Regions from separate parts of the Streptomyces sp. NPDC050161 genome, predicted to be linked through region 2. Evidence: riboswitches for the same ligand, from Rfam matches in the RefSeq annotation. Region 2 holds a riboswitch; each other region holds the start of a gene.
The links. Region 2 has a riboswitch for cobalamin ahead of ACIBK8_RS27320 (HoxN/HupN/NixA family nickel/cobalt transporter). Riboswitches for the same ligand answer to the same signal wherever they lie in the genome.

Region 1 (7,541 bases), on a different contig from region 2:
CCGAGGCCATCCCGCCGATGTACGGCCAGCCCTGAAGGTTCATGACCAGCCCGTAGAGGACCGCGGACACCGCCCCGTACCCGGCGAGCAGGACCAGCTCGCGGCGGCCCCGCAGCCGGTCAGGCCCCGGAAGCAGCCCCGCGCCCATCGACACCCAGCCCATCGACAGCATCTGGAACGGCATCCAGGGACCGACACCGCCGGTCAGCAGGGCGGAGGCGAACATCGCCACCGAGCCCAGCACGAACCCGAACCCAGGACCCAGCACCCGGCCCGCCAGCACCATCAGGAAGAACATCGGCTCGATACCGGCCGTCCCGGCGCCGAGCGGGCGCATCGCCGCGCCGGCCGCGGCCAGCACCCCGAGCATCGCGATGGCCTTCGCGTCCAGACCGCTGTCGGCGATGGTCGCCACCACCACGGCCAGCAACATCGGCAGCAGCGCCGCGAACAGCCACGGCGCGTCCCGGGAATGGGCCAGCCCCGAAGCGGAGTCGGCGAGCAGCGGCCAGCCGAACGCCATCACCCCGATCGCCGAGACCAGCGTCAGCGCCGCGACGGAACGCGGCCCGAGCCGGACGGCCCGCACCTTGCGGCCCGCGCGCACGGCCCGCTCCGGAGCGTCGGATGTCATGAGGCGGCCTCCAGGGCGCGGGCGACCTGGGGAACGGTGAGCCAGGGCAGCGGGGCGAGGATCTTGGCGACCTGCGGGGCGAACGCGGGGGAGGAGACGACGACCTCGTCGGTCGGCCCGTCCGCGACGATCTCCCCGTCGGCCAGGATGACGACCCGCCTGGCCAGTTCGGCGGCCAGCTCCACGTCATGGGTGGCCAGGACGATGGCGTGCCCCTCGGCCGCGAGACCGCGCAGCACGTCCACCAGACGGGCCTTCGCCGCGTAGTCCAGACCGCGGGTCGGCTCGTCGAGCAGCAGCAGGGGCGGCCCCGCCGTCAGCACCACCGCCAGCGCGAGGGCCAGACGCTGCCCCTCGGACAGATCGCGCGGATGAACCGCCTCCGGAACGTCCGGCAGCAGCCGGGCGACCAGAGCACGGCAACTCCCGGGCGCCGCCCCCGCGTCCCGGTCGGCCGCCGCGCACTCCGCGGCGACGGTGTCCGCACACAGCAGGTCGCGCGGCTCCTGCGGAACCAGCCCGACGTGCCGCAGCAGCGCGCCGGGAGCGGTGCGGTGCGGGACCACGCCGCCGACCCGCACACCGCCGGCCGACGGCTCGTGCATCCCCACCAGAGTGGTCAGCAGCGTCGACTTGCCGGCACCGTTACGGCCCATCAGGGCGAGCGTCTCCCCGGCGCGTACGGTCAGGTCCACGGCGCGCAGCGCCTCGGTCCTGCCACGGCGGACGGCCAGCGCCGAGACGACGGCGGGCGGGTGCGCGTCGCCGGAAGCAGGCGCGGAAGCAGGCGCGGGCGCGGGTGAGGGCGCGGTATCGGGCGTCGCCGTGCCGCGCCGCCGCCACCACCGGCCGGTGGGACGGCCCGGCTCCGGCGCACCGGCAGCCGGCGCCACCGGCCCTGGCACCACACCCGCCCCGACGCGAACGGGCGCCGCCTCCGGGGCCAGCCCCGCCAGCCGCTCGCGCAGCGGGGCGGCCCGGCGCCTGGCGTCGCGCACCGACAGCGGCAGCGGCGACCAGCCCGCCAGCTCACCGAGGGCGACCACCGGCGGCTGCACCGGCGAGCCCGCCATGATCGCGGCGGGGTCGCCCTGCCGGGGCGGCGCACCCGGCGCCGGCAGCAGCACGACCTGGTCCGCGTAGTGCACCACCCGCTCAAGACGGTGCTCGGCGAGCAGCACCGTCGTACCCAGATCGTGCACCAGCCGCTGAAGGACGGCCAGCACCTCCTCGGCCGCCGCCGGATCGAGCGCCGACGTCGGCTCGTCCAGGACCAGCACCCGCGGGTGCGCGGTCAGCACCGAGCCGATCGCCACCCGCTGCTGCTGCCCACCCGACAACGTGGGCAGCGCACGGTCACGGAGACCGGCAAGACCCAGCAGATCCAGCGTCTCCTCGACACGGCGGCGCATCACATCAGGGGCGAGACCCAGCGACTCCATCCCGTAGGCGAGTTCGTCCTCCACGGTGTCGGTGACGAAATGCGCCAGCGGATCCTGGCCCACCGTGCCGACGACATCGGCCAGTTCACGCGGCGCATGGGTACGCGTATCACGCCCCGCGACGGTCACCCGGCCGCTGAGGGTGCCCCCGGTGAAGTGCGGCACGAGCCCGCAGACCGCGTTCAGCAGCGTCGACTTGCCGACCCCCGAAGGGCCGACGAGAAGACACAACTCGCCCTCGGGCACGGTCAGATCGACACCACGCAGCGCGGGCTGCGCCGCACCGTCGTAGCTGACCGAGACCTGCTCGAACCGGATCACTGCGCAGACTCCTTCTTCCGCCGGCCACTCCGGCCGGACACCGACGCCCCCGCCCCGCAGGACCCCGCCCCGCCGCCCGGCACGGCAGGCAGCGGCGCCACCCACGCGGGCAGCAGCCCCACCAGCACGGACAGGGCGGGCCACAGCGGCAGTTGCGGCGCGGTCAGCGGGACCGCCGACGGGTGCAGCGCGCCGGGCGCATAACCGTTCGCCGCGATCAGCAAGGCGGCGACGGCGATCCCGGAACCGGACACCAGCCAGGCGCGCACCCCCCACCGCTCCGGCCGGTAACGGGTGCGCACCGTACGGCGCCCGCCCAGCCACAACCCGGCCAGCGCCGCGGCGAGCCCCACGAGTAGCAGCGGCAGCCCGAGACCCGCACCCGCGTCGGCCAGCAGCCCGTACGTCCCCACGCAGACCCCGAGCAGCCCGCCCAGGGTCAGGACGGTGGTGGTGTGCCGTACCGCGCGCGGCACATGAGCGGTGCGGCCGTAGCCACGCGCGTCCATCGCCGCGGCCAGCGCGACCGACCGCTCCAGCGCGCCCTCCAGCACCGGCAGGCCCACCTGGAGGAGCGCCGCGACCCCGCGGTCGGGACGGCCGCGCAGCCGGCGGGCGGCCCGCAGCCGCTGCACATCGGCGACCAGATTCGGCGCGAAGGTCATCGCGACGACCACCGCGACCCCCGCCTCGTACAGCGCGCCGGGCAGCGACTTCAGCAGCCGCGCCGGATTCGCCAGCGCATTGGCCGCGCCGACGCAGATGAGCAGCGTGGCCAGCTTCAGACCGTCGTACAGCGCGAAGACCATGCCCTCGGCGGTGACCCGGCCACCGATGCGCACCCCCTTCGCCCAGTCGGGCAGCGGCAGTTCGGGCAGCGTCACCAGCGTGTGCGTCCCCGGAATCGGCGAACCGAGCAGGAAGGCGAAGACCAGCCGGATACCGAGCACCAGCAGCCCCAGCTTCACGAACGCCCCGTAGGAACGGGCCCAGGGCGCATCCGTACGGCGCACCGCGACGACGTAACCCGCGACGCCGACCAGCAGGCACAGCAGCAGCGGATTGGTGGTGCGGGACGCGGCGGTCGCAAGACCGAGCGCCCACAGCCACCACGCGCCCGCGTGCAGGGCCGTGCTGCGGGTCGCCTGCGGGGCGCTCATCCGCGCCGGCGGCGTGCCTGCCACCCGGCGGCCACACCCAGCACGACGACGACGCCGATCCCGCCGAGCAGCCCGGCGGAAGGACCACCGCCGTCCCCGCCCCCGTCCGCGCCCGCAGCCGGCTTCCCCGACGACGGCGACGCACCGGCCGACGCACCCGACCCGCTCACCTGCTCCGCGCACCCCGCCTTCGGATAGTCAGCGACGCCGCACAGCAGCCCGTGCGCGTCGTACCGGAGAGACGTGGCCACCGCCGCCAGCGCGTCACCCGCCGACGCGTCATCGGGCACCCGGGCACACTCCTCGCGCGGCTTCGGCGGCTGCTCGCCCTTCGGCGCATCCGCCGCCGTACCGAAATCGATGACGACCCCGACCCGCTTCGTGCCGTCCTTCGCCGGCGTACCGGCACACAGCGCCTTGAAACCGGCCGCGGGACGTGGCTTGCCCGCGGCGGCCGAGTCCGTGCTGACGGTGAAGCGGAAACCGGTGACGGCGCCGTCGGCCGGACGCATCGTGGCCGGGCCCTGCGTGGCGTACGCCCAGGACCCGCCGTCACCGTCCCAGAAAGACCAGTAGCGGTACTCCTGCGCCTGGGCGGGGCCCGCGCCCAGACCGGTCACGGCCGCCGCGAGCAGCAGGGCACAGGCGAGGCGCGTACGCCGCATCACAGCCCGCGCTTCCGTCGGCCGCTGATCAGGAAGCCGATACCGGCACCCACGGCGAGACCGATCACGATCACCCACCACACGTTGAAGCCGCCGTCCGACCCGGTGTCCTTCGGATCCTTGGCGGGCGACACGGACTGCCCGTCACCGGCCGGCTTCGGGCCCGTCGCGTTGAGCCCCGCGACCAGGTCCTTGCCGCCGAAGTCCCGCGGGTCGGCGCCGGTCGCGTGCGCGGCGAACACCAGCTGCGCGTACGCCGCAGGGCCGCCCGTCTTCGCCCACGGCGCGCCGTTCTTCTCCAGCCACGCCAGCGGTTCGCGGGCCGCCGCGCGGTGCCCGCCGGCGGCCAGCGCCACCACCGCGTCGGCGGTGTTGCCCACGTCGGGCTGCTTCTCCGCCCCCGGCATCGCGGACGGCAGGTGCTGCCCGTTCTTGCCGAGCTGCGCCACGAGGTAGGCGTCCGCGCCTTCCGCGGCCTCCTCACGGTCCGCCGCACCGGCCTTCCCGCCGTCCTCGCAGGACGGCGCCGCAGGTGCGCCGGCGTCCTTGCCCGCCGGGCCGACGACGAAGCCCTTGCCCAGGGCGCCGGTCGCCGCGGCCGCCGACGCGTCCGCGTTCGCCGCCGCGCCCTTGAGCTGGAAGGTGAACGCGCCCCGCTCGCCCTCCTTCACGTCACAGCCGAGCCGGAAGGTGAGCAGCCCCTCGTACGGAGACCTGCCGCCCTTCGTCACCGACTCGGGACGCTCACCGGCCGCGGTCAGCGCGCCGATCACCACGGACGTGGAGTTGGCGTCGCTCGGCGAACCGGCCGTCGAAGGCCAGCCGCCGTCGTCGTTCTGCACCGACTTCAGCCAGCCCACCGCCTTGTGCACGGCCTCGTCGTGCCCGCCGAGCGCGGCCAGCGCCTGCACGGCAGCCGCCGTCTGGTTGGTGTCCCGCATCGTCTTGGCGTCACACGCCTTCGCCGGGTCCGCGCGGAACGCGGCGAAGGCGCCGTCCGCGCACTGCTGCCCCGCCAGCCAGTCCACGGCGGACGCGGCAGGACGCACCCCCACCGTGTGCTGGGCAAGCAGCGCGAGCGACTGCCGCCACACCCCGTCGTACTGCGCGTCCCCGGAGCCGTACAGGCCCGCGGGCAGCTTCTTCGGGGCGGGCGGCGGCGAGTCGGCGAACGCGGCCGGGGCGGCGGTGCCCAGCACGGCGGCAGCCGCCAGCGCGGCGGCCACACGGCGCGCCAGGACGGCGAAGGAGGGGGCCATGGGGGCCATCGGTCGGTGCCTCTCGGTCGGTTCGCAGCGGTGGTGGTCGGGCACGCCCTACGCAGCCACGCTCGGCCGGCCGCCGCGTCGGCGGCCGTGGTGACCGTACGCGGTGGCACCGGGCTCAGCTCCGTATACCTCGACGGTGCCGCGCACCGGCCGGCCGCGGGCGGCGGATCCGGTGGCGGGAGCCTTGGTGTGCCCCACCGGGTGCTCCGGCTCGTACGGGCTCCGTGCGGCGCGCGCGTGCTTGCGGCGCGCGGGACGGGCCCGCCCTGACGGTTGCGGGTCAGCGCCGGATTTCCACCGGCTTCCCCCGATCGGGCACGGATGAAGTTATCCGCACACTTTAGCGGGCGGTCGCCACGGCAGGGCCAGCGGCGGCCCGCCGGGACCGGGCCCGCGGGCCGCCGCCCCGGTCACATCGCGCGAAACCGCACCGGGTCGGCGCCCGGCAGCTGCTCGGCCCGCCCGAGCTTCACCAGACGGCGCAGATGTGCCTCGGCCTCGGACACCGCGATGTTCCGGGAGCCGTGCGGGATCTGCTCCCAGGGCCGGTTCCACTCCATGGCCACCGCCAGCTGCCAGAGGGTCAGCGGTTCGCCGAGCAGGGCGTGGATCCCGTCGAGCCGTTCCTCGTGGTGCGCGATCAGCTCCCTGGCGCGGCCCGCGGCGTCGGTGAACGCGTACTGATGGGCGGGCAGCACCTCGGCGGGCGCGAGGCGGGCGACCCGCTCCAGGGAGGCGAGGTAGTCGCCGAGGGGGTCTGCCCAGTTGGAGGGGCGCCGGGAGCCAGGGGGATTGCCGGTGCCCGTCGCGTCGTCCGGCTCCTCGTACAGGCCGATGTGCGGGGTGATGCCGGGCAGCAGGTGGTCGCCGGAGAACAGCCGCCCGAAGCCGTCCGCCGGGCCCTGCGGCGCGCCAGGGGCGGCCTGCCCCGGGTGGGCCTCCTCCAGGTGCAGGCAGACGTGGCCCGGCGTGTGGCCCGGTGTCCACAGGGCGCGCAGCCTGCGGCCCGGCAGGTCGAGCAGCTCGCCGGGGGCGATCGGGCGGTCGGGCAGCGCGGGGCTGCGGCCGGGCAGCGCGCGGGTGCCGGACTTCCTGGCGCGGGCCGCGCGCAGCGGCGCCAGGTGGTCGTCGGGGGCGCCGGACGCGGTGAGCTTCGCGGTCAGGTAGTCGAGCCAGCGGCCCGGTTCGGCCTCGCGGGTGCGGCGGACCACGTCCGTGTCCGCCTCGTGCATCGCGATCCAGGCGCCGGACGCCTCCCGTACGGCGGCGGAGAGGCCGTGGTGGTCGGGGTGGTGGTGGGTGATCAGGACGCCGTGCAGGTCGGGGACGGCGAAGCCGCAGGCCGCGACGCCGGCGACGAGGGTGTCCCAGGAGTCCGGGTCGTCCCAGCCGGTGTCGACGAGTACCGGGCCGCGGTCGGTCTCCAGGAGGTGGACGAGGGTGTGCCCGAGCGGGTTGTCGGGGATGGGGACGGCGATGCTCCACACGCCGCCCCTGTGGTCGGTCACCTGCGTCATCCGGTCCCCTTTCGGCGCAGCCAGGCGGCCCACTATAACTAGAACCGGTTTCAGTGCGGCGTGAAGTGGCCTTCTGCCGGGCCGGAGTTGGTGACCGTGGAACGGCCGTTACGGGCGGCGCGGAGGGATTCGGCCCTCGCCGTGGACTCCTCCCGGGGGAGGTGGTATCAGTTTCTGATGCAGCGTCAGGAACCGGCGGGAGCAGCAGTTCCGGTCGGCCAAGGCGGCCAAGGCGGCCCATCCGCGGGAGGCGGCAGCGATGAGCGACCTCGTCGAGTACGGAAAGCTCTACATCGGTGGTGAGCTGGTCGATCCGGCAGGACGCGACACGATCGAGGTGGTCTCACCCCACACCGAACAGGTCATCGGCCGCGTCCCGCACGCCTCGCGGGCCGACGTCGACCGCGCGGTGACCGCGGCCCGCACCTCCTTCGACTCCGGGGTCTGGGCGAACGCCCCGCTCGACGAACGGATCGCGGTGATCACCCGGATCAAGGACGCCTTCGCGGTCCGCAGCGAGGAGATCGCCAAGGT
Region 2 (7,541 bases):
AACTCGATCTCCGGCAGCCCGGCCCCGCGGCTCTCCTCAGCCGCCAGCTTCGTCCGCAGCTCCGCCAGCACCGGGTCGGCCTCGGCCGCCGCGGCCCGCTCGGCCGTGGCGTACGGCCAGACGTGCACCACCTGCAACACCGCGCCCCGCAGCCGGGCCGCATCGACCGCCCAGCGCAGCGCCCGCTCACTGTCGGCGGACCCGTCCACAGCGACGATGACGGGAAGGGTGTCCATGTGCGCCTCCATACGAACGACGGGATCCACGGCGCGGTGTGCCGCCGTGGCCGATGCACCGCACGGCAGGGCAGGGCCGACGGGTCCGGCCCGTGCCGCGCGGAACATCAAGATCAGCTGCCTTCATCCTGCCCCGCGCGTACGGCCATCGGCACGGGGCGAAAGTCCCGGCTGCCCGCCGGTCACCGGCCGCCCGCCCGGGGCCGCCCCGCGCACGGAGTAAAGTCGACCGTCACCACCCCGCCGTACCGCTCCCGCAGACCGCGCCGACCCGCGCCGCCCGGGGAGCGCGCCCGGCGCCATCGGCGGCCCCGCAGCGCCACGGCTGAGCGGCGGCGCCCTGGCAGGGGTCCGAACCACTGACACGAGGCACATTTCGGTGAATGCACCGCCGGTCGTCGAATGGACCGAGGCCGACGAGGCCCGCTCCGCCCGTTGGCGCTCCGAAAACGGCGCGCCACCGCCCCGCCGGATCATGATCGCGGACGACCGGATGAAGGCCGACGCCGCGTACAAGCTCGCCTGCGAGGGCACCGCACTCCTCTGGCGCGGCGATTTCCACAACGCCAGGCAGCTGCTGACGGCGCTGACCCGCCGCATCGACCGCCGCCCGCGCAAGACGCTCCCCGACGACCCGGCGCAGGCGTTCCACCAGCACCGCGCGGCGCAGAACCAGCGCGCCCGCATCCTGGGCATGCTGCTGATCCCCCTCGACGCGACGCACGCGGTACCGCTGCACCGCGCCCCCGACGTCCGCGCGGCCTGCGCCCAGGCGTACGGCCCGCCGCCTGCCGACGCCCCCGCACAACCCGGCCCGCACCGCACCGCGTCCGTGGTCTCCCTCCGGGAACTCCTCGGCCTGATCGGCGCGTACGAATGGCGCAAAAAGGGAGTCGAGATCCCGGCGCTCGGCGGTGACCGGATCCACCCGCACTACGGCGTCTTCTCGCCCGCCCGCGGCGAGTACGTCGACCTCGTGGCCGCCGCGCCGCTGCCCGCGCAGGACCTGGCCTTCGACATCGGCACCGGCACCGGCGTCCTCGCCTCCGTACTCGCGCGCCGGGGCGTGCGCCGGGTGGTGGCCACCGACCAGGACCCGCGCGCGCTCGCCTGCGCCCGCGAGAACACCGAACGGCTCGGTGTGGCGGGCCAGGTGACGGTGGTCGAGGCCGACCTGTTCCCGGAAGGCCGCGCTCCGCTGGTGGTCTGCAACCCGCCCTGGGTGCCGGCGAAACCGACCACACCCATCGAGTACGCCGTGTACGACCCGGGCAGCCGGATGCTGCGCGGCTTCCTGAACGGCCTGGCGGAGCACCTCACACCGGGCGGCGAGGGCTGGCTGATCCTGTCCGACCTGGCCGAACACCTCGGCCTGCGGCCACGCTCCGAACTCACCGCCGCCTTCGCGTCGGCCGGCCTGGAGGTCGTGGACCGGCTCGACGTCACCCCGCGCCACCCGCGCGCCCGCGACACATCCGACCCGCTCCACGTGGCCCGCGCCGCCGAGGTCACCTCCCTGTGGCGGCTGACGGCCACGCACTGACACCCCGCCGACCCGCCGCACCGGGGCCGCCGCACCCGCACCGGCACGAGGGAGCAACCATGGACACGGACCCACCGCACCTCCTGGCCCGCGCCCGCCGGCTCGCCGCATCCGCGGCACCCGGGCGGCGCCGCATCCTGGGCATCACGGGGCCACCGGGGGCCGGCAAGTCCACCCTCGCCGCCCACCTGGTGACGCGGCTGGCCGGGCAGGCGGCGCTGGTCCCCATGGACGGCTTCCACCTCGCCGAGTCCGAACTGCGCCGCCTCGGCCGCACCCACCGCAAGGGCGCGCCCGACACCTTCGACCCCGACGGCTACGCGGCGCTGCTCGCCCGCCTGCGCTCCCCCGCCCCCGGCACCGTCGTCTACGCGCCCGCCTTCGACCGCCGCATCGAGGAGCCCGTGGCCGGCAGCATCGCCGTCCCGCCGCATCTCCCGCTCGTCATCACCGAAGGCAACTACCTGCTCGTCGACGCACATCCGTGGGCCCGCGCCCGCGCGCTGCTCGACGAGGTCTGGTACGTGGACCTGGACGGCACGGAGCGGGTACGGCGGCTGGTCGACCGCCACGAACGGTTCGGCAGGCCGCGGGCCGCCGCGGAGCGGTTCGTGCAGACGTCGGACGAGGCCAACGCCCGCCTGGTGGCGGCCACTCGGGAGCGCGCCGACCTCGTCGTCACCTTCACGCCGGGGGCGGCCCCGCGCCCGGATGGCACCTGACCGGTACGGGAAGGCCCCCGCTTTTGTAGGGGGGAACCCCCTCTTTTCGACTGGGCGAGGAATTCCGGCACCTCGCGCGCGATCCGCACGTTGCATCGAAGGGACGCGGCAGTTCCGGCAGTTCAGACGGTTCCGGCACAGCGGATACGCCCGATGAGTTCAGACGAAGGATGGCAGGGAGCATGACCCAGGGAATCAGCACATGGGCCGACATCGAGAACGGCACCGTGCCGGTCGACGACGGCGAGCTGTTCTACGAGGCGGCCGGCACGGGCCCCGCCGTGGTCCTGCTGCACGGCGGCATGCTCGACCAGCGCATGTGGGACGAGCAGTTCGCCTGGCTCGTCAACTCCGGCCTGCGCGCGATCCGCTACGACCTCCGGGGCCACGGCCTCTCCTCGTCCGTGACCGGCGACTGGTCCAACCACGACGACCTGCGGGCCCTGCTCGACGCGCTCGCGGTGCCCCGCGCCGTCCTGGTCGGCCTCTCCCACGGCGCCCGCATCGCCCTCGACACCGCGCTGGCCCACCCCGAACGGGTCGCGGCCCTGGCCCTGGCCTCCCCCGGCGTCAGCGGTCGCCCCTTCACCGACCCGTTCCTCCTCGCGCACATCAAGGAACAGGTGGCCGCGATGGGCGAACCGGACGCCGCGGAGCGCTACGTCGAGCACTTCCTGCGGATGTGGGTGGACGGCCCGCACCGCGAACCGGCCGCGGTGGACGCCGCGTTGCGCGAACGGCTCCGCGCCTCGGCCCAGGCCAACGCCGAGGTGCACGCCGACGCGATGGGCGCCGGCCTGCCCGTCGAGGTCGGGGCCGCCGACCGTCTCGCCGACATCCGGGTGCCGACCGCCGTCCTCGACGGTGACCTCGACAGCACGGACATCTCCGCCAACGCCCATACGATCGCCCTGACCGTGCCGGGCGCCCAGCGGATCCGGATACCCGGCGCGGGCCACATGGTCAACCTTGAGAACAGGGCCGCCTTCGACCACGCCCTGCACGGCTTCCTCTCCTCGCTGCCGTACTGACCCTTTCACGCCACCCTCACCGGAGGCCCCACACACCCTCACAGGCCCATCAACCAGCACAAACAGGCTCATGGAGGCCGCCGGGAAGCTCCGTTAGAGTGGCCGGGCCGTGGTGCTCGGGAAGACCGGTGAAGGGCCGAAGGCCCCAGCCCGGAGCGGCCCTCGCCACTGTGATCGGGAGTTTCCGACCCCTTCGGCACGCGCGCTCCGCCGCACGTGCCGGGCCACTGACCGCAGCCCGCGGCCGGGAAGGCCGGGCCCGGACGCGTGCACCCGTAAGCCAGGAGACCGGCCACGGCATCTCACGAAGTGATCCACGAGGTGCTGGAGCGTGACCGCCGTATGGCCCTGTCCACCGATCCCCCGCATACCCCTGCCCCGGCCCCGGAGTTCCGCTGGCGCCGGCAGGACACCGTCCGTACCGCAGGGCTGATGGCCGTCATAGCCGCCCTGCACGTCGTCGCCTTCGGCGTGCTCTTCCTCCTGGTCGTCCCGTACCACTACACGGTCGGCAGCCAGGTCTTCGGCGTCGGCCTCGGTATCACCGCCTACACCCTCGGCATGCGGCACGCCTTCGACGCCGACCACATCGCGGCGATCGACAACACCACACGCAAGCTGATGGCCGACGGCAAACGTCCCGTCTCGGTGGGCTTCTGGTTCGCCCTGGGACACTCCAGCGTCGTCGTCGCGATGGCGGCACTGGTGGCCGGCGGCGCCCAGCTCGCCGGCACCCTGCTCAACGACGATTCGCGCGCCCACCAGGTACTCGGCACCGTCGGCACCACCGTGTCCGGCAGCTTCCTCTACCTCATCGCCGCGCTCAACCTCATCGCGCTCGCCGGTATCTGGCGGGTCTTCCGCGGTATGCGCGAGGGCAGGTTCGACGAGGCGGAGCTGGCAGCGCGGCTGGATTCCCGCGGGTTCATGAACCGCTTCCTGGGACGGTTCACCCGGTCCATCTCCCGGCCCGGCCAGATGTTCCCGCTGGGCTTCCTCTTCGGCCTCGGGTTCGACACCGCGACCGAGGTGACGCTGATGGTGATGGCGGGCAGCGGCGCCGCGGCCGGTCTGCCCTGGTACGCCATCCTGTGCCTGCCGCTGCTGTTCGCCGCCGGAATGAGCCTGTTCGACACCCTCGACGGCACGTTCATGAACTTCGCCTACCAGTGGGCGTTCGCCAATCCGGTGCGCAAGGTCTACTACAACCTCACCATCACCGGCCTCTCGATCGCCGTGGCCTTCTTCATCGGCACCATCGAGCTGGTGACCGTCCTGCACGACAAGCTCGGCCTCACCGACGGCGTCACCGGCTGGATCTCCGGCCTCGACCTGGACAACGTCGGCTTCATCATCGTCGGCCTGTTCGTGGTCGTCTGGGCGGCGGCGCTGGCGTACTGGCGGCTCTCCGGCGTCGAAAAGCGCTGGGCGGACCGCGCGGCGACTCGGACCTGACGAGTCAGCTGCCGGCCGCGGCCCCGTCCCGCGAGGCCCGGTCGGCAGCCCCGGCACCGTCGGCAGTCGTGCCGCACCCCGCCCCCGTACGCGTATCTCAGGTGGCGGTGCCCGCCGCCGCGCCCGTTTCCCGGTCCGGGCCCCAGCGACGGAGCGCCGCGGCGAGGTCGAGCGGGCGCAGCCGGTCCGGCTCGTCGGGGCCAGGCCAGTCCTCGCGGGGCACCCGCCACATCACCTCGAACTCGTTGCCGTCCGGGTCCTTGGCGTACAGCGACTTGGACACGAGGTGATCGCTGGAGCCGACCAGCGCGCCGCGGGCGGCAAGCCGTTCCTCCGCCGCGACCAGATCGCCCAGGGTGCCGACCTCCCAGGCCAGGTGGTAGAGCCCCACCCGTCCGACCTCAGGACCCGGCGCCTCGGCGCCCACCGCGAAGAGGCCGAGATCGTGATCGTTGAGCGAGCCGGGCGCGGCCAGGAAGGCCGCGCGGCCCGGCACCTCGTCGGCCGTCGTGAGCCCCAGGGTCTCCCCGTAGAACGCCACGGACCTGGCCAACTCGCGGACGTAGAGCACCGCATGATTGAGGCGACGTACAGACATCGGCCCCTCCTTCTCCTCCCGGTTTCCCGCCACGTACGGACACCGGCCCAGGGCCGGCAGCCGCCGCTAGTCGCGGACCAGCAGCATGATTCCGGCGACGACCACGGCCAGCACCAGCGCGGCAACGCCGTACAGCAGGCGGTGCGACTTCAGGACCGGCAGCAGGCGGTCGACGGCGTACCGGCCGGGGCCGGTCAGGGCGAGGGCAGCCGCGCCGGCGGCCAGCAGCAGTTCGTACTCGACGCCCTTGGGGGCGAAGAAGCCGCCGCCCCACTTGACGGCCAGCGCGTTGATCATCGTGCCGACCAGCGCGGCTGCCGCGAGCGGGGTGAGGAGCCCGAGGACCAGCCCGAGCCCGCCCAGCGTCTCGGTCAGCCCGGCCACCACCGCCATGGCGTGGCCCGCCGGGTAGCCGCTCGCGGTGAAGAACTGCCCGGTGCCGTCAAGACCCGGGCCGTCGAACCAGCCGAAGAGTTTCTGCGAACCGTGCGCGGCCATCGTGAGCCCGACCGCGAGCCGCAGCAGGAGCAGGCCGACGTCGTAGCCGTGCGGGGACGGGGCGGGCAGCGCCGAAGCGCCGGTGCGCGCGGTCGGGACGGAGCCGAGGGGGGTGGTCATCGAAAGCCGCTCTTTCCGGATCGGGAGTTACTTGAAACTTCAAGTCATTGCTTTCGACCATACACAGCGCCTCCGCCACGAACAACCACGGATACGAGCCACGGGGCCGTCCTGCCCCTACTTCCAGGGTCCGCCCATGCCCCGAAAGCAGCAGCAGGGCCGTGGACTCCCGTCACACGGACGAGTCCACGGCCCTGCACCCCGGGCCCCGGCGGGCCCACACCTCACGCGTGCCAGACCTCCCGGACGTGCGAGACATCGCCGGATCCGCTCACGGTGAGTTCGTAGATGTTGCCCGCGCAGGAGAGCGGCGGCTCGACGGGCCGGTGCTTCAGGCAGGCGGTCAAGTGGCCGGCCAGTTCGGTGGTGGGCACCGTCCGGTACGTGGTCGCGCCGGTGTTCAGCTCGACCGTGGCGCCCGCCGCGAGCCGGTAGTGGGCCGCCTTGCCGGTCCCCGCATACCCCCCGCCGTTGGGGTCGCACGCGAACTCCGCCTCCCGCACGGACAGCGCGCCACCGGACGAGGCAGCCGTGACCTGCACCATTCGGTGGCCCGCCGGGATCTTCCGTGGCGTGCAGTCGAACGAGGGCTCGGGGTCGACCGGCTTGTCCCCCGATTCCGGCGCCGAAGCGGACGGGCCGGACGCCTTGGACGGGTCGGACGACGCGGCGGGCTCCGATGCGGCGGACGACGCGGATGCCCCGGGCGATGCGGTCGCGGTCGCGTCGTCGCTCTTGCAGGAGGTGAGCGTGGCCAGCGCGGCGGCCAGGGCGGCTGCGGCGAGCAGGCGGCGGGTGAGCATGTCGGCGTTCTCTCTCATCTTCGACGGGGGCGATACGGACATCGGACGGCGCCGGCGCACACCCGCGGGCCCGCCGGTGTGCGCCGGAACGCGGGATCGCTCAGAGACCGTTGCGGCGGTAGGGCAGGTACGGGTGACCGCCCGCCTTCTCCGACGCGGCGTCGCCCGAGTAGTACGGGTAAGGGATGACGTGCGAGACGGTGCCCTGGGAGCCGTTGTCCTCCAGGGCGATGTACTTGGTGTGCGAGGAGTCGGCCCAGCCGCCGAAGAGGACGGTGTGGTCGCCCGCGACCAGGGCGTCACCCGGCTTGAGGTCGTCCTTGGTGATCTGGTGGGCGGTGTCGCCACCCATCAGGCCGTAGGTGTTCAGACCCGGCGGCTTCAGGCCCCAGGCGGCGGAGACGAAGCCCGAGCAGTCGTCCCGGTACCCGTTGGTGGTCGCCGACTGGCTGTAGCCGATCCGGTGTTCCACCCGCTCCAGGGCGCGGTCGATGATGTCCTTGCGCTCCGCCGGGAGCCCCGACGTGTCGGGCCT
Region 3 (7,541 bases), on a different contig from region 2:
GCGCGACGACGATCGCCGGGCGGCGCAGGGCGGGCACCAGCAGGACGGCGACGGCGGCGGGCAGGGCCAGCCACAGCCCGTCGGCGGGCCGCATCAGCGTCACCACGGCCACCGACCCGGCCACCCCTGCGGGCGCCGCCCGGTCGCCGGGGCCGCCACAGGCGCGTACCAGGTAGCCGGCAGCGGCCAGCGCCCCCAGGGCGCACCAGAGGTTCGGCATGGCCGCCGAGCCGTAGAACACGGTGGGCCACAGCCCCGCGAACAGGGCCCCGGCGCAGGCGAGTACCGGCGGGGCGAAGACTTTCCGCCACACCCACAGGGCGCCGAACAGGCCGGCCGACGACAGCACGGCGAGGTAGACCCGCAGCGCCGTCGTCGACGTGGTCAGGGCGGCGACCGGTGCCACCAGATAGGAGACGCCGCGGGCCCGGGGCGCGCTGAAGAACGCGGCGGGCGCCTGGTGGCCGACCTGGCTGACGTAGACCGTCTCGTCCCAGCCCAGCTCCGAACCCGGTACCACCACGGCCAGTTGGACCAGGGCGAAGACGACGGCGACCGCGGCCGGCCACGGCGCGGCGCGGGCGGTACGGGAGCGCGCTCCGGCCGGGCCCGCGGGCCGCAGCGGACGCGGCGCCAGGCGTTCGTGCATGGCCGCTCCTCGCCGGGGCCCGGCCGTTCATCGGGTCGTCAGGGAGCCCCACGCTGCCCGAGGCGCGTGGGACGGGCCAGCGCGCGGCTGCCATTGGGAGTAGCCGTGCGCAGGGGAGGGCGCCGGCGGCAGCCGGGTCGCGGGCGCTTTGGGCAGGTCAGGCGCCTGCCGCGCGTCAGGGATGCGTGAAGGCGGCGCCTCATCGCGCCAAGAATCCGCAAGGGGCCGGGTCGCGGCGCCACGGGCGGCACACGCTGGGCCGACCCGCACCGAAGGAGCTCCGCCCGATGTCCGTGCCGACCACCGAGACCGTGCCGCCGCCCGATCCCGACCCGCCGCGACCCGCCCCGCCGTTGCCGCCGCCCGGCGCCGCGGCCGGTACCGAGCCGACGGCCGATCCGGGCGCGCGGCACCGGCTCACCGCGATCACCGGCCTGGCGGCGCTCTCGCTGGACGCGATGGCATCGGTGGCGTACGGGCCCGAGGCCATCGCCCTGGTCCTGGCCGCCGCGGGCGCCCGCGGGCTCGGCTTCACCCTGCCGGTCACCGTCGCGATCGTCGTCCTCCTCGCGGTGCTGGTTGCCTCCTACCGGCAGGTCATCGCCGCGTTCCCGGACGGCGGCGGCAGTTACGCGGTCGCCACCGCCTACCTGGGGCGCCGGGCAGGGCTGGTGGCCGCCGCCTCGCTCGTCCTCGACTACGTGCTCAACGCCGCGGTGGCCGTCACCGCCGGTGTCGCGGCCCTGACCTCCGCCTTTCCCGCCCTGTACGACGACCGCCAGTGGCTGTGCCTGGCCGTGCTCGCGGTCATCACCGCGCTGAACCTGCGCGGGATCGCCGACTCGGCGCGTGCCTTCGTCCTGCCCACCGTCGTCTTCGTCGGCTCGATCCTGGTGCTGATCGTCGTCGGCCTGTTCCGCAGCCACCCGGTGAGCATGGAGTCGGCCGCGGGTCATGCGCCGGTGCTCACCGGCGACGCGGCGTCGGTCGGTGCCCTGCTCCTGCTGAAGGCGTTCGCCTCCGGCTGTTCGGCGCTGACCGGGGTCGAGGCCATCGCCAACGCCGTGCCGTCCTTCCGCGCGCCGGCCGCCCGCCGGGCCCGCCGGGCCGAGGCCGCGCTCGGGGCGTTGCTGGGTGTCATGCTGATCGGCCTGTCGGTGCTGATCTCCCGCTTCTCGCTCCAGCCGGCCGAGGGTGTCACCGTGCTCGCGCAGCTCGCGGACGCGTCGCTGGGGCACCACACCGCCTTCTACATCGTGCAGTTCGCGACCACCGCGCTGCTCGCGCTGTCCGCGAACACGTCCTTCGGCGGGCTGCCGGTGCTGCTGAAGCTGCTCGCGCGTGACCACTACCTGCCGCACGTCTTCGGCCTGCGCGCGGACCGGCAGGTGCACCGGCACGGCGTACTGGCCCTGGCGCTGGTTGCCGCGGGGCTGCTGGTGCTGTCCGGCGGCGACACCCGCACCCTCGTACCGCTCTTCGCGATCGGTGTGTTCGTCGGCTTCACCCTCGCCCAGGCGGGCATGGTCCGCCACTGGCAGCGGGTGCGCGGCCCGCGGTGGGCGGGCAAGGCGGCGCTGAACGGGTTCGGCGCCCTGCTCACCGGCGTCAGCGCCGTCGTCGTCACCGCCACCAAACTCCCCGACGGCGCCTGGCTGATCGTCCTCGCCCTGCCCGCCCTGGTGGCGGTCTTCCTGCTGGTCCGCCGCGCCTACGACCGGATCGGCGAGCGGATCGGCGTCGGCGAAACTCCCGGACTCCCGTGCCGGGAGCGCTCGTTGGTGGTCGTACCGGTCTCCTCGCTGACCCGCCTCACCCGTGACGCGCTGTCCGCAGCCGTCTCGATGGGTGACGAGGTCCACGCCGTGACGGTCGCCCACACCGACGCCGACGACCGGGCGGTGGCCGCGGCGCTGGAGGCGGACTGGGCGCGCTGGAGCCCCGGTGTACCGCTGCTGCGGCTGTACTCCGACCGCCGGGACCTGGGACGCCCCATCGCCGCTTACGTCAGGGACCTGGGGGCCGCCCACCCCACCGCCCGGATCACCGTCCTGATCCCCGAGACCGAACCGGCGCGGCCGTGGCAGCGGCTGCTGCACAACCAGCGCGGCGCGGTGGTCGCCCGTGCCGTACGCCGTGGCACGAACGCGGGGATCTGCCGGTTGCGGCTGCGGAGTTGAGGGACGGTGGCCGTCCGGAAAGAGGGGTGCGGGCCGCCGAGATCACCAAGGGGGGTGGACTTACTAGGACGTCCAACTATATGTTCATGGACAAGCCCGCGGTGCAGGGAAGCCGGTGTGAATCCGGCGCGGTCCCGCCACTGTGACCGGGGAGTTCGTCCTCGCAGGACACGCCACTGACGAGCCAGATGTCGGGAAGGCACGAGGACGGGCGCTGATCCGGGAGTCAGGATACCGGCCGCGGGGTGTTCCGTGTTGTCCACGAGGATGGAGCAGACACGCATGGCACCGGTGCGTACCCACGACCCTGGTGATCCGGCGCACCCGGCGGCACTCCCCGCCCGGTGACGGTTCTTCGCCCCTGCGTTCCAGCTGTTCCGGCGGCGCGCCCACCCGCGCCCGCCGCCGGACCGCGCTGCGCCATCCCCGGATCTCACCTGACGAGAGCAGGCATCCATGGTCCGTGAACTGACCCACTTCATCGGCGGCAAGCACCTCCCGGGAACCTCGGGCGCCCACGCCGACGTGTACGACCCCAACACCGGCCGCGTACAGGCGAGGACGCCGCTGGCCGACCGCGCCGAGACCGAGGCGGCCATCGCCGACGCGGCACGGGCCCAGCAGACGTGGGGCGAATGGAACCCGCAGCGCCGCGCCCGCGTCCTGCTGCGGTTCCTCCAACTCGTCGACGCCGAGAAGGACTCACTCGCCCGGCTGCTGTCATCCGAGCACGGCAAGACCGTCCCCGACGCGCACGGCGACATCCAACGCGGCCTGGAGGTCGTCGAGTTCGCCGCCGGCATACCGCACCTGCTCAAGGGCGAGTTCAGCGACAACGCGGGCAGCGGTATCGACGTCCACTCGCTGCGCCGCCCGCTCGGCGTCACCGCCGGTATCACCCCGTTCAACTTCCCCGCGATGATCCCGCTCTGGAAGGCAGCCCCGGCGATCGCCTGCGGCAACTCCTTCGTGCTCAAGCCGTCCGAACGCGACCCGTCCGTACCGCTGCGGCTCGCCGAACTCTTCCTGGAGGCGGGCCTGCCGCCCGGCGTGCTCAACGTCGTCAACGGCGGCAAGGAGGCGGTGGACACCCTCGTGCAGGACCCGCGCGTCCAGGCGCTCGGCTTCGTCGGCTCCACGCCCGTCGCCGCGCACCTCTATGCCGCTGCCGCCGCGCAGGGCAAGCGCGCCCAGTGCTTCGGCGGCGCCAAGAACCACCTGATCGTGATGCCGGACGCGGACCTCGACCAGGCCGTCGAGGCGCTGATAGGCGCCGGATTCGGCTCCGCGGGGGAGCGCTGCATGGCGATCTCCGTCGCCGTGCCGGTGGGGGAGGAGACCGCCGACGCGCTGGTCGCCCGGCTCAGGGAACGGATCGCCTCCCTGCGCATCGGAACATCCGACGACCCGGACGCCGACTTCGGCCCGCTGGTCTGCAAGGAAGCCGTCGACCGGGTCCGCGAATACGTCGCGTCCGGCGTCCAGGAAGGCGCCGAACTCGTCGTCGACGGGCGGGACTTCAGCCTCCCGGGGCACGAGAACGGCTTCTTCGCCGGTGCCTCGCTCTTCGACCGCGTCACCCCGGCCATGCGGATCTACCAGGAAGAGATCTTCGGACCCGTCCTGTCCGTCGTACGCGCCGCCGACTACGAGGAGGCGCTGCGGCTCCCCACCGAGCACCCCTACGGCAACGGCGTCGCGATCTTCACCAGGGACGGCGACACCGCGCGGGACTTCACCCGCCGGGTGGAGACCGGCATGATTGGGGTCAACGTCCCCATCCCGGTGCCCGTCGCCTACCACACCTTCGGCGGCTGGAAGCGCTCCGGATTCGGCGACCTCAACCAGCACGGGCCGGACGCCATCCGCTTCTACACCCGCACCAAGACCGTCACCTCGCGCTGGCCGTCAGGGGTCAAGGAAAGCGCGAACTTCACCCTGCCGACCATGGGATGAGCGCCGTGACGACCTCCCTGACCGCAGACCAACTCGCCCTCCACCAGGTCACCCTGGACTTCGCTGCGGAACACCTCGCCCCGCACGCCGTCGCCTGGGACCAGGACAAGCACTTCCCGCTCGACGTCATCGGCAAGGCGGCCGGACTCGGGCTCGGCGGTGTCTACGTCCGCGAGGAATCCGGCGGCTCCGGGCTCTCCCGCGCCGACGGCGTCCTGATCTTCGAAGCGCTGGCCACCGGCTGCCCCTCCATCGCCGGCTACCTCTCCATCCACAACATGGTCGCCTGGATGATCGACCACTACGGTGACGCGGCCCAGCGCGCCGGCCGACTGCCAGGACTCCTCTCCCTCGACGAACCGGCCAGCTACTGCCTGACAGAACCCGGCGCGGGCTCCGACGCCGCAGCCCTGCGCACCCGCGCCGTACCCGACGGCGACGGCTATGTGCTGACCGGCGTGAAACAGTTCATCTCCGGCGCCGGCGCCTCCCACCTCTACCTCGTGATGGCCCGCACCGGAGGCGAAGGACCCCGCGGCATCTCCGCCTTCCTCGTCGAACGGGACGACCCCGGCCTGTCGTTCGGGCCCAACGAGAAGAAGATGGGCTGGAACGCCCAGCCGACCCGCCAGGTGATCCTCGACGGTGTCAGGCTGCCCGCGGGCCGCAGGCTCGGCGCGGAGGGCGACGGCTTCCGGATCGCCATGAACGGCCTCAACGGCGGCCGGCTCGGCATCGCGGCCTGCTCGCTCGGCGGCGCCCAGAGCGCCCTGGACCGCAGCCTGACCCACCTCGCGGACCGGGAGGCGTTCGGCGCGCGACTGCTGGACGCGCAGGCGCTCCAGTTCCGGCTCGCCGACATGGCGACCGAGCTGTCGGCGGCCCGCGCCCTGCTGCACCAGGCCGCGCAGGCGCTGGACCGCGGCGACGCACAGGCGCCCCAACTGTGCGCGATGGCCAAGCGGTTCGCCACCGACACCGGCTACGCCGTCGCCGACCGCGCCCTCCAACTGCACGGCGGATACGGCTACTTGGCCGAGTACGGCATCGAGAAGATCGTCCGGGACCTCCGCGTCCACCAAATCCTGGAAGGAACCAACGAGATCATGCGCCTCATCGTGGCCCGCGGCCTGACAGGGGCCGCCCGATGACCCGCGGCACCCACCCGGACGACACCGTCCTGCTGCACACCCAAGGGCGCGCCGGATACCTCGTACTCAACCGCCCCAAGGCCCTCAACTCCCTCACCCACGACATGGTCGGCCGCATCGACGACGCCCTCACCACCTGGGAGAAGGACCCGGCGATCGAAACCGTCGTGATCAGCGGCGCCGGTGACCGCGGCCTGTGCGCGGGCGGCGACATCCGCGCCATCCACGACGACGCGCGCATCGGCGGCACCGCGTCCGCCGGGTTCTGGCGCGACGAATACCGCCTCAACGCCCGCATCGCCCGCTACCCCAAGCCGTACGTCGCCCTGATGGACGGCATCGTGATGGGCGGCGGCGTCGGGATCTCCGCGCACGGCAGCGTGCGGATCGTCACCGAACGCTCCCGGATCGCCATGCCCGAGACCGGCATCGGCTTCGTCCCCGACGTCGGCGGCACCTACCTGCTGGCGCTGGCACCGGGCCGGCTTGGCACCCACCTCGCCCTCACCGGCACGCCGGTCGGCGCCGCCGACGCCCTGCGGTGCGGGCTCGCCGACCACTTCGTCCCGGCGGACCGGCTGACCGCCATCGGCGCGGACCTCGCCGACGCGCCGGTACGGGAGGTCCTGCCGCGGTACGTCGCCGAACCGCCGCCCGGCGTGCTCGACGGCGCGCGGCACTGGATCGACCACTGCTACGCGGCCGACACCGTCGAGGAGATCCACGCCCGGCTGCTCGGCAGCGGCGAGCCCGAGGCCGGACGGGCCGCCGCAGCCCTGCGCACCAAGTCGCCCACCTCGCTGAAGATCACCCTGCGCGCGCTGCGCGAGGCCCCGGCGCTCGGCCCCCTGGAACGGGTCCTGGAACAGGAGTACCGCATCGCCTGCGCCCTGCTGCACTCCGCCGACCTGGTCGAGGGCATCCGCGCCCAGGTCATCGACAAGGACCGCGACCCGTGCTGGTCGCCGCCCACCGTCGAAGAGGTCACCGAGGCGGACGTGGACCGGTACTTCACGGCATCCGACGCCGGCGGCCTCGCCCTCACCACCGCGCACGCACCCCAGGAGGTGCCCTGGTGAACACCGTCATCGCCGTCATCGGGCTCGGCCACATGGGCGGCCCGATGGCCGCCAACCTCGCCGCGGCAGGCCACCGCGTCCTCGGGTTCGACCTGCTGCCCGCATCCCTCGCGACCGCGGTGGAACACGGCGTGGAAGCGGCGCCGACCGCAGCCGAGGCCGCCGCGCAGGCGGACGTGGTGCTCACCATGCTGCCCACCGGGCGGCACGTCATCGGCGTCTACCAGGACGGCGGACTGCTCGCCGCAGCCCGCCCCGGCACGCTGTTCATCGACTGCTCCACCATCGACGTCGCCGACGCCCGCGCCGCCCACGCAGCGGCGGCCGATGCCGGTCACACGGCACTGGACGCGCCGGTCTCGGGCGGAGAGGTCGGAGCGCGGGCCGGCACCCTCACCTTCATGGCAGGCGGCAGCGACGAGGCGTTCGCACGGGCCGAACCGCTGCTGTCCGTCATGGGGAAGAAGGCCGTGCACTGCGGCGCCGCGGGCGCCGGGCAGGCCGCGAAGATCTGCAACAACATGAT

Region 1: linked by a shared signal. The riboswitch ahead of ACIBK8_RS33975 (prenyltransferase/squalene oxidase repeat-containing protein) and the one ahead of ACIBK8_RS27320 (HoxN/HupN/NixA family nickel/cobalt transporter) in region 2 are both predicted to bind cobalamin.
Region 3: linked by a shared signal. The riboswitch ahead of ACIBK8_RS09450 (CoA-acylating methylmalonate-semialdehyde dehydrogenase) and the one ahead of ACIBK8_RS27320 (HoxN/HupN/NixA family nickel/cobalt transporter) in region 2 are both predicted to bind cobalamin.

The regions. Positions count from the first base shown of each region.
Region 1 is NZ_JBITJM010000035.1:21,838-29,378, forward strand. Features, by position in the region: gene ACIBK8_RS33955 (ECF transporter S component) at 1-634, opposite strand, end outside; gene ACIBK8_RS33960 (ABC transporter ATP-binding protein) at 631-2,397, opposite strand; gene ACIBK8_RS33965 (CbiQ family ECF transporter T component) at 2,394-3,557, opposite strand; gene ACIBK8_RS33970 (SCO2322 family protein) at 3,554-4,222, opposite strand; gene ACIBK8_RS33975 (prenyltransferase/squalene oxidase repeat-containing protein) at 4,222-5,490, opposite strand; cobalamin riboswitch at 5,669-5,836, opposite strand; gene ACIBK8_RS33980 (MBL fold metallo-hydrolase) at 5,901-7,007, opposite strand; gene ACIBK8_RS33985 (aldehyde dehydrogenase) at 7,267-7,541, shown strand, end outside.
Region 2 is NZ_JBITJM010000019.1:133,297-140,837, reverse strand. Features, by position in the region: gene ACIBK8_RS27340 (universal stress protein) at 1-236, opposite strand, end outside; gene ACIBK8_RS27335 (methyltransferase) at 616-1,779, shown strand; gene ACIBK8_RS27330 (nucleoside/nucleotide kinase family protein) at 1,839-2,501, shown strand; gene ACIBK8_RS27325 (alpha/beta fold hydrolase) at 2,684-3,532, shown strand; cobalamin riboswitch at 3,626-3,844, shown strand; gene ACIBK8_RS27320 (HoxN/HupN/NixA family nickel/cobalt transporter) at 3,842-4,987, shown strand; gene ACIBK8_RS27315 (VOC family protein) at 5,085-5,585, opposite strand; gene ACIBK8_RS27310 (DoxX family protein) at 5,652-6,203, opposite strand; gene ACIBK8_RS27305 (hypothetical protein) at 6,428-7,048, opposite strand; gene ACIBK8_RS27300 (hypothetical protein) at 7,107-7,541, opposite strand, start outside.
Region 3 is NZ_JBITJM010000004.1:366,068-373,608, forward strand. Features, by position in the region: gene ACIBK8_RS09440 (hypothetical protein) at 1-649, opposite strand, end outside; gene ACIBK8_RS09445 (APC family permease) at 937-2,829, shown strand; cobalamin riboswitch at 2,912-3,087, shown strand; gene ACIBK8_RS09450 (CoA-acylating methylmalonate-semialdehyde dehydrogenase) at 3,286-4,785, shown strand; gene ACIBK8_RS09455 (acyl-CoA dehydrogenase family protein) at 4,782-5,936, shown strand; gene ACIBK8_RS09460 (enoyl-CoA hydratase/isomerase family protein) at 5,933-7,015, shown strand; gene mmsB (3-hydroxyisobutyrate dehydrogenase) at 7,012-7,541, shown strand, end outside.